Regions from separate parts of the Synechococcus sp. OH20 genome, predicted to be linked through region 3. Evidence: predicted binding sites of a transcription regulator. Region 3 holds the regulator's gene; each other region holds the start of a gene.
The links. Region 3 encodes NtcA, which controls nitrogen genes in cyanobacteria. Its sites were predicted from a motif close to GTANCNNNNGNTAC; they were not measured.
Positions count from the first base shown of each region.

Region 1: a site for NtcA is predicted at 1,983-1,996, ahead of fmdA (formamidase). Genes of this name have one in related genera too.
Region 2: a site for NtcA is predicted at 1,472-1,485, ahead of glnA (type I glutamate--ammonia ligase). Genes of this name have one in related genera too.

Region 1 covers NZ_JANSIQ010000037.1:111,068-114,348, reverse strand. Annotated here, with positions in the region: gene malQ (4-alpha-glucanotransferase) at 1-130, shown strand, start outside; gene NW826_RS08575 (FmdB family zinc ribbon protein) at 357-632, opposite strand; gene fmdA (formamidase) at 698-1,903, opposite strand; gene thrS (threonine--tRNA ligase) at 2,315-3,281, opposite strand, start outside.
Region 2 covers NZ_JANSIQ010000011.1:240,254-243,534, forward strand. Annotated here, with positions in the region: gene glnA (type I glutamate--ammonia ligase) at 1-1,330, opposite strand, end outside; gene trxB (thioredoxin-disulfide reductase) at 1,740-3,173, shown strand.
Region 3 covers NZ_JANSIQ010000036.1:1,178-4,458, forward strand. Annotated here, with positions in the region: gene NW826_RS07890 (M61 family metallopeptidase) at 1-911, opposite strand, end outside; gene ntcA (global nitrogen regulator NtcA) at 1,201-1,875, shown strand; gene eno (phosphopyruvate hydratase) at 2,066-3,281, shown strand, end outside.

The DNA of each region.
Region 1 (3,281 bases), on a different contig from region 3:
GGCCCAGCGGCTGGCGGAGCTGAGCGTCACCTACGGGCGCATCTCCCCGCAAGACTTGGAGCAGCGGCGGGCAGCCTTGGCCCAAGAGCGGGCAACAGGGTCTTCTCAAACTACCCCCAACTTTTCCTGAGCTGCTGAAAAATCCTGGGTATCTCCCATCAGCAGTTCCAGACGCTCTTCAGTGGCCTCTTTGGGCGCGAGTTCGCCCACAAGGCGGCCCTTACGAATCACCAATAAATGAAATAAAGCGCTGATTCATCATGTTGCTTCCCAGCCGAATAAAGCAGGGCTGTGGCTCCTGATAGCTGCTATTGTCTGCAGGGCTCCTTCATCTGGTCTGACCAGCCCACAAACGACTAATGATGCAACATCCAGGGTCGCCCACAAGATTGGAGTCGATACCTTCGGGAGTTTGAGTCAGAGTTTGAGTGCTGTTCCCGCCTGATCAACTTAGGTTCTCTTTCACCCTTTGGAGCTGGCAAGGAACTAGAAAGTTGAATCATGGGAACCGAAATAAGACGCTTACCCACTTGCTTACAAGTGGGGCAGTACGCTGGATCCCGGTATTGAGACAGAGGTCGCCATAACTCAAACTCACCACAGCTTTGACACTTAAACTCATACAGGGGCATCTTCTTACTCCAACACTTGAGAAAGATATCAAGATGGCTCGAAACATCTAAGAACAGCTAAGGATTTACCTGGGTAGGATATCTATCTCGAAGATTTGTGTAGGAACGGCCACCGTACAGCAAGCATTAGGAATATCGACGATCCCGCTCACCCTGCCCTCCACGGGTGCAGAACTGAGCAGGAGATAAGCTTGTTCTCCCGTAAAGCCAAACTTTTTCAGATATTCGATGGCATTTAAGCAGGCACGTCGGTAAGCAATGTGAACATCCATATAATGTTGCTTACCTGTAAACTCGTCCACAGAAATGCCCTCAAAGACAAGATATTCTGAGTAACGCGGCTCTACAGGGCCAGGCTTAAAGATGGGATTAACCAATCCGTACTTCTCGACGCCACCCTTAATTAGATCAACATGGAGATCGATATAGCCTGACATTTCAATGGCGCCACAAAAAGAGATCTCTCCGTCCCCTTGTGAGAAGTGAATATCTCCCATCGACAGCTTGGCACCCTCCACGTAAACCGGAAAGTAGATCCGTGTTCCCTTAGACAAGTTTTTGATATCGCAGTTACCGCCGTGCTCCCGTGGGGGCACCGTCCGGGCCGCTTCGGCAGCAACCCGCTCATACTCTGACTTGGGCAGGGTTCCCAAAATCGCGTTCTTGGGATTGGGCAAGGCGGCCAGCACAGGCTGATTACCAGATAGGCCCGCGCCGTAAGTGCGCAAATCAGGAGCCGAAGCAACCAGCTCAGCCTCCCGCTTGTTCCAAGTTGCCAGCAACTTGTGGGATGGAGCGCAGCCGATGAGGCCAGGGTGGATAATGCCGGCAAAGCGCACATGAGGAATGTGTCTGGAAGTGGTGTAAATACCCTGAAAATCCCAGATGGCCTTGGCCGCATTGGGAAAATGATCGGTGAGGAATCCTCCGCCATTTTCTTTGGCAAAAATACCCGTAAACCCCCACTCGTCTCCCGGCAGTGGCCCAATGTCCAGCAGATCGACGATCAGGATATCTCCAGGCTGGGCGCCGTTAACCCAAATAGGCCCACTTAAAACATGAACAACACTTAGGTCAACCTGCTCAATGTCGGAAGGATCATCGTTGTTCTTAATTTGTCCATCCGTCCAGTCTTTACACTCAATTCGGAAGACTTCGCCGGGGTTCACAGAAACCACCGCAGGGATGTCAGGATGCCAGCGGTTGTGACCTGGCAGATCCTGTTGATCCATCGGCTTGGTCAGGTCAACTTTAAACAGCGTTTTGGGCATCGGATCTATCCTTGAGCCGTCGCTCTGGAGTCAGGCTGCAGATGCCTAAAAGTGTATCTCCGATGAAGGAAGCAATACTGTAGTAAGGGCTACAGTTGATAGTGCTGTTGTCTACAATCGTATGGGCAGGAGAACGGCTTAGATCGACAGGCTGTTTCACCTCGGTTCAAAGTAACTATAGTCATTGCAAACGGTTATGAAACAGCTTGCTGGTTGATCTCTAGCTCCCCTCTCCCCTTGCGGGAGAGGGGTCGGGGGTACCAACACCCCCTGCCGGCAAAGGCGAACGCGTCAGCGGCGCGGGGCGCTTGGGACGGCAGCGAAGAGTCTTAACCTTGTTTGAAACGACTATGGACATTTCAACCAGATTCAAACGAGAAGCTGCTGCTGGAACAGGTAGCCTAACCGCCGCTAGTCCAGCGCTCGCGCCTGGGCCAGGAACTCCGCCACCGTCAGGGATCCCAGGTCTTGCCCGTGGCGCTGGCGCACGCTCACTGTGCCGGTTGCCTGTTCTTGTTCTCCCACAATGAGCATGAAGGGGATCCTGGCCTTCTCGGCGTTGCGGATCTTTTTGGGCAGGCGGTCGCTGTCGGCATCGATGTGGACGCGGATCCCCTGTTCCCGCAGGTGATCCCGCACCTGGGTGGCATAGCCCAGGTAGTGGTCGGAAACGGGCAAAATGCGCACCTGTTCCGGTGCCAGCCAGAAAGGAAAATCCCCGGCATATTCCTCGATGAGGATCCCAATAAGCCGCTCCAGCGAGCCAAAGGGAGCGCGGTGGATCATCACCGGCCGCTGCCGGGATCCGTCTTCGGCTACATAGTACAAATCAAAGCGCTGCGGGTTTTGGTAATCTACCTGCACCGTGCCCAACTGCCACTCCCGATCCAGCGCGTCGCGGAAAATAAAGTCCAGCTTTGGCCCGTAGAAAGCCGCCTCCCCAATCCCTTCAAAATGCGGCATTGATAGCTTCTCCACCGCTCGCCGAATGGCATTTTCGGCCATATCCCACTCTTCCGGGGATCCCAGATATTTATCGGATTTGGGATCGCGGAAGCTGAGGCGGGCGCGAAAATCCTTGAGTCTGAGCTTCTCGAAAACGACCAGAATGAGATCGACAACCTTGAGAAACTCTTCTTCCAACTGATCGGTGCGGACAAACAAATGGGCGTCGTCCACTGTGAAGCCGCGAACGCGAGTTAACCCTCCCAGCTCTCCCGATTGTTCGTAGCGATAGACGGTGCCGAATTCGGCATAGCGCAGCGGTAAATCGCGGTAGGAGCGCAGCTCCGATTTATAGATTTGGATGTGAAAAGGGCAGTTCATCGGCTTCATGACAAAGCCCTGCTCTGCCGCCCGCGCCTGCTCATTCTCCGCC
Region 2 (3,281 bases), on a different contig from region 3:
TGAGATCTTCGGTAAAGACGCCTCCCTCCAACAAGAAAGCATGATCCTTCTGCAGGTTTTCCAGAGCATCCAGCAGGGATCCAGGTGTGGAGGGGATCTTGGCCAGCTCGTCTGGCTCCAGATCGTAGATATCCTTGTCGAGGGGCTCGCCGGGGTGGATCTTGTTTTTGATCCCGTCCAAGCCGGCCATCAACATGGCCGAGAAGGCGATGTAGGGGTTGCAGGTGGCATCTGGGCAGCGGAACTCCAGCCGCTTGGCCTTGGGATTGTTGCCGGTCACCGGAATGCGAATGGAAGCCGAGCGGTTGCCCTGCGAGTAGGCCAAGTTGACTGGCGCCTCAAACCCGGGCACCAAGCGTTTGTAGGAGTTGGTGGTGGGGTTGGTGAAAGCCAAGATCGCCGGAGCATGCTTGAGCAGGCCGCCGATGTAGTAGAGAGCTGTCTCGCTCAGGTTGGCGTAGGTGCCTTCGCTGTAGAACAAGGGCTGACCATCCTTCCAGAGGGACTGGTGGGTGTGCATGCCGGTGCCGTTGTCGTTAAACAGGGGCTTGGGCATAAACGTCACCGTCTTGCCGTGCTTGCGGGCCACGTTCCGGATCACATATTTGTAGACCATCATGTAGTCGGCAGCGGTGACCAGATCGGCGAAGCGATAGCCCAACTCCCCTTGCCCGCCGGTCGCCACCTCGTGGTGATGCTTCTCGATGGGCACCCCCAATTTGCCCATGGTCAGCAGCATCTCTGTGCGGATATTTTGGTGCGCATCGGTGGGCGGAACGGGGAAATAGCCCTCCTTGTAGCGAGGCTTGTAGCCGAGGTTGCCACCTTTCTCCTCCCGGCCTGAGTTCCAGCGACCTTCAATGGAATCTACAAAGTAGTAGGCCGAGTTTTGAGTTTGGTCGAAACGAATATCCTCAAAAATGAAAAATTCCGCCTCCGGCCCGAAGTAGGCGGTATCGGCAATGCCTGTCGATCGCAGATAGGCGACGGCACGGGCAGCAAGGCTGCGGGGACAGCGGCTGTAAGGCTGGCCAGTGCGCGGCTCAACGATGCTGCAAGTCATGCTGAGGGTGGGCACCTCGAGAAAGGGATCGATCCAGGCCGTCTTGGGATCCGGCACCATGTACATGTCCGACTCGTTGATTGCTTTCCAGCCCCGGATGCTGGATCCATCGAAGGGGAGCCCCTCGGTGAAGGTTTCTTCCTTAATCATCGAGGTGTGGAAGGAGACATGCTGCCAGGTGCCGAAGATATCGACAAACTTGAGATCCACCATCTGGACATTGTTGTCCTGGATCATCTGAAGCACTTCTTGGGGCGTGGATGCCATCGCTCTCTCCTGATTGGGTTGCAGTTAAGACTGGGGAAATTGTGGCTGAAACAAATGGGATCCCAGCGGATGATCCCCGCGCCTCGACTTGGATGGGCCAAAAGCGCTCACCCATCCTAGAAAGGCCAACACCGGCATTTTGTAGCTTCTGATACAAAACTGGCCCGGCTCTGGCCTTCTGCCCAACTGATGAGACAACCTGGGCAAGACCTCTTGCCGCCAGCTCAGGATTAGGCCCGCCAGCAGTCCACACCTGCGTTCTAGATAGGCCAATGCCTCGGCTGCCCCAAGGGAGCGAAAATAGGACTGACGAGCCCCAGCCTCGCCCAGTTCGCCGAATCGTGTTAGGCTAAAGCGTAGTCATTATGAGTTTGATGTAATATCCCTGTTGCAGAAGGAGAGAGAGCGGATGACAGAGCAAAGTCGGATTGAGAATGTGGTGATTATCGGTTCTGGCCCTGCTGGGTTTACGGCGGCCATTTACGCCGGGCGCGCCAACCTGAAGCCAGTTGTGTTTGAGGGCTTCCAGGCGGGCGGGATCCCGGGTGGGCAACTGATGACCACCACCGAGGTGGAGAACTTTCCGGGCTTTCCCGAGGGCATCAGCGGCCCCCAACTGATGAAAAACATGCGGGCCCAGGCACAGCGGTGGGGGGCGGAGCTCTACCCCGAGGATGTCACCTTTGTGGATCTGAGCCAGCGGCCTTTTGTCGTCCGTTCTGACGAGCGGGAAGTGCGCACCCACAGCTTGATCATCGCCACCGGGGCCACGGCCAAGCGCCTGCACCTGCCCGGGGAGGAGACCTACTGGAACCGCGGCATGTCCGCCTGCGCCGTCTGCGATGGGGCCATGCCCATGTTCAAGGGGGTGGAGTTGGTGGTGATCGGCGGTGGCGATACCGCCTGTGAGGAGGCCACCTACCTGACCAAGTTTGGATCCCATATCCACATGCTGGTGCGCAGTGGCAAGATGCGGGCCAGCAAGGCCATGCAAGACCGGGTGCTCAACCACCCCAAGATTACGGTGCACTGGCACACCGAGGCGGTGGAAGTCCTGGGCGACGGCCAGCGCCTGACCGGGGTGAAGGTGCGCAACAACCAGACGGGCGAGATCCGGGAGATGGCGGTGGGCGGACTGTTCTACGCCATCGGCCACAAGCCCAACACTGACTTGTTCACGGGGCAACTGGAGCTGGATGAAGTGGGCTACATTGTCACCCGCCCAGGATCGGTAGCCACCAGTGTAGAGGGCGTGTTTGCCGCCGGGGATGTGCAGGATCACGAGTTTCGCCAGGCCATCACCGCTGCCGGCACCGGCTGTATGGCGGCCATGTTAGCGGAGCGCTGGCTCTCGGAACACGGCTTAGCCCAAGAGTATCACGTCGTCCCTCAGAGCCATCCTGAGCCCAGCCCTGCCACGGCTCCTCCCGAGGCGGAGTCGCCGGGGGAAGCTGCGGTGGCGGAAGCCAGCTTTGCGGAGAACGGCCACGAGGATCTGGACTTCAGTAAGACCTGCCATGAAGGGAGCTATGCCCTGCGGCGGCTCTACCACGAAAGCAATCGCCTGCTGATGGTCAAGTACACCGCTCCCACCTGTGCCCCTTGTCATGCCCTCAGGCCGATCTTGAACAAGGTCATCGAAGAGTTTGCCGACAAGCTGCACGTGGTGGAGATCGACATCGAGAAGGATCCGGAGATTGCTGAAGCTGGCGGGGTCACCTGCACGCCGACGGTGCAGTTTTTCAAAAACAAGGAGCTGGTGGCGCAGGTGGTGGGTGTTAAGCCCAAGTCCCACTATCGGGAGGTGATCCAGGCCAATTTGTCTGAAGCAAGATCAGCTTGAGGTAGTCCCCCTCACCCCCAGCCCCTCTCCCCAAGGGACGCCCAAGCGCTACGCGCCGCTCACGCGACCACCCCCAGCCCCTCTCTCCGAGGCACCCTCACCCCCAGC
Region 3 (3,281 bases):
TCCAAAGCCAGAGGGCGCAGCCGCTTGACGTTCCAAGCATGGAAAAGCTCGTGGGCCAGCAGCGCCAAAAAGCGGCGGTAGGACTGGGGCCGACGCAGCTCCAGGCCAGAATAGTTGAGGGTGGTGCTGTACTTGTGCTCTAGGCCGCCAAATCCCCCTGCCGACAAATGCACAATAAACCAGTAGCGGTCGTAGGGCAGCCCGCCGAAAAACGCCGCAGTGGCCCGGACAATTTTCTCGGCATCGGTCACCGCTTGCTCCAAATCCAGAGTGCCCGCTCCCCAGACCACCAAGTAGTGGGGGATCCCTTCCACTGCAAACGACCGCAACTGGTGCAGCCCCACCTCCACCGGGCTATCCACCAGCTCGTCGTAGTCTGCCGCCACAAAAGACTGGCCGGAAGCAGGATCCTCAGAAGAAGACCTCAAAGGCCGCAAACTGGTGGCGATGCGCCAATCTGGCTTGGGAGGGATCACCGTCAAGGTGTAGGGTTCCCGCTCGCGACCGGGCACATAGAAAAAGAGCGCCGCCCCGTTGAAGTAGGCGTGGGTGAGATCCAAATGGTTGGTGCGCACCGTCAGCTCGTAGGCATAGACCCGATAGCGAACCTTCACAGCCGAACAGCCCGGCGGCTCGATCTCCCAAGTGTTCTTATCTACCTTCCGCCAGGCCAAAGGGATCCCTTGCTCCGTTGCCGCCTGAAACTCTTGCACATGGCGGGCATATTCCCGCACCAGGTAGGATCCCGGCGTCCACACCGGCAGCCGCAGTCGCAGAGGCACTTCTGGATCCACCTCTTGGATCTGTAGTTCCACCTCCAGCAGATGCTTGGCCGGCTCCGGCATCCGCACTGTGAAATGCTGGCGGCTCAGTTGAGAAGGTGCAGCAACAACAGCCTCCGGGATCCCCATAGGATTTTCCAGTCCACCACTTGCTTCCTACCACCCAGAGCTGGCAAGGCCCCAGTGACAATAGCCCTTATCCTACCCTTGGCTTGGGATCCCTTTGTGGAACAGAAACGAGACCTAAAAACGTAGCCCATGCTACAAAGATGCCTAGGCAGAACCTTCTACCTTAGGGTAAACCCGGCTATTGTTGCCGATTCTGGAGTCGATAGGGTTGCAACTCGGCCCAATGCTTCTAAATTGATCTTACATGGATTGATCTTAGGTATAAACTGACCTCAAAAGGTTGATGAGTATGGTGGTGGCCGTCGCAGAAAAATCTCTGATCACAGCCTTCAAGCAACTGGGAGGCCCTCACCATCCTCCGGTTATCGAAACGTTTGAACGTGGTAAGACCATCTTTTTCCCTGGGGATCCGGCGGAGCGGGTTTACTTTTTGGTGAAAGGAGCTGTCAAGCTCTCGCGGGTCTACGAAATGGGGGAAGAAATTACCGTTGCTCTTCTACGGGAAAACAGCATCTTCGGGGTGCTCTCCTTCATCACAGGGCAGCGCTCCGACCGCTTCTATCACGCGGTGGCCTTTACGCCTGCTGAGTTGCTCTCTCTGCCGATTGAGCAGGTGGAAAAATCCCTGCGGGAGAACGCCGAACTGGCCATGTTGCTGCTCAAGAGCTTGTCTTCCCGCATTTTGCAAACGGAGATGATGATCGAGACGCTGGCTCACCGCGATATGGGATCCCGTCTGGTTAGCTTTTTGCTGATCCTCTGCCGCGATTTCGGGGTGCCTGGCCCGGATGGGGTCACCATTGATCTCAAGCTGTCTCACCAGGCCATTGCCGAAGCCATTGGCTCGACCCGCGTCACCATCACCCGTCTGTTGGGAGAGCTGCGCAAGAAGAAGTACATTTCCATTTACAAGAAGAAGATCACTGTACACGACCCGATGCGGCTGAGCCACCGCTTTGTCTAGAGGGGATGGGGCCTAAACTCTGCCCCCCAAACCAGCCAATGCTCAATTCACCCCTGCAGCTCCGCAGAATCTTTGGGTTCTCTCTCTTAAAGTTTTCTGGAAGCTGACGGGATCCCGGTCAAGGATCTATTAGCCTGTGGGGGGATCTGGCTTTGGCCAGAGCTGTCTAGCCAATTGCTGAGGTGTAACTGTGGAAACGGCCATCGAGTGGATTACCGCCCATGAGATCCTCGACTCGCGAGGACGCCCCACCCTAGAAGCCCTGGTGGGCCTGGCCAACGGAGCAACGGGCTTGGCGCAGGTGCCCAGCGGCGCTTCGACCGGTACCTTTGAGGCCCACGAGCTGCGGGACGGGGATCCCAAGCGCTATGGAGGTAAGGGCGTGCTGAGGGCGGTGGAAAACATTCTTGGCCCCATCCAGTCGGAGCTGCGGGGAGAAGATGCCCTCAACCAAGCCCGCATCGACCAGTTGCTGATCGACCTGGACGGCACCCCCAACAAGTCCCGCCTGGGGGCCAACGCCATTTTGGCAGTTTCTCTGGCGACGGCCAAAGCGGCGGCGGAAGCGGTGAGCCTGCCTCTTTACAAATATCTGGGCGGGCCTTTTGCCAACTTGCTGCCGGTGCCGTTGATGAACGTGCTCAACGGCGGTGCCCACGCCGACAACAACGTGGACATCCAGGAGTTTATGCTGGTGCCCATTGGTGCGGCCAGCTTTCGCGAGGCGCTGCGCTACGGGGCCGAGGTGTTTGCGGTGCTGAAGACGGTGCTACAGCAGAAGGGGCTGTCCACCGGGGTGGGGGACGAAGGCGGATTTGCCCCCGATCTCCCCTCCAATGCGGCAGCTTTGGATCTGTTGCTGACGGCCATCGAACAGGCAGGCTACAGGCCGGGGGAAGATATCGCCTTGGCCCTGGACGTGGCCGCCAACGAGCTGCTGCAGGATGGGCAGTACCACTTCGAGGGCCAAGCCCGTAGCGCCGAGCAAATGGTCAATTACTACGAGCAACTGCTGGCCAACTATCCCATCCTTTCCATTGAAGATGGACTGGCGGAGGAAGACTGGGCCGGCTGGCAGGCCCTCACCACTCAACTGGGATCGCGGGTGCAACTGGTAGGGGACGACCTGTTCGTCACCAACCCAGCCCGGCTGCAGAAAGGCATCGACAGCGGCGCCGCCAATGCCATCTTGATCAAGCTCAACCAGATTGGCACGCTGACGGAGACGGTCTCGGCCATGCACCTGGCTAGCCAGGCAGGTTTTCGCTCTGTGATCAGCCACCGCTCCGGTGAGACAGAAGACACCACCATCGCCGACCTGGCGGTGGCCACCCGCGCCGGCCAGATCAAAACCGGATCCCTCTGCCGCAGCGAGCGCATTGCCAAATACAACCAACTGTTGCGCA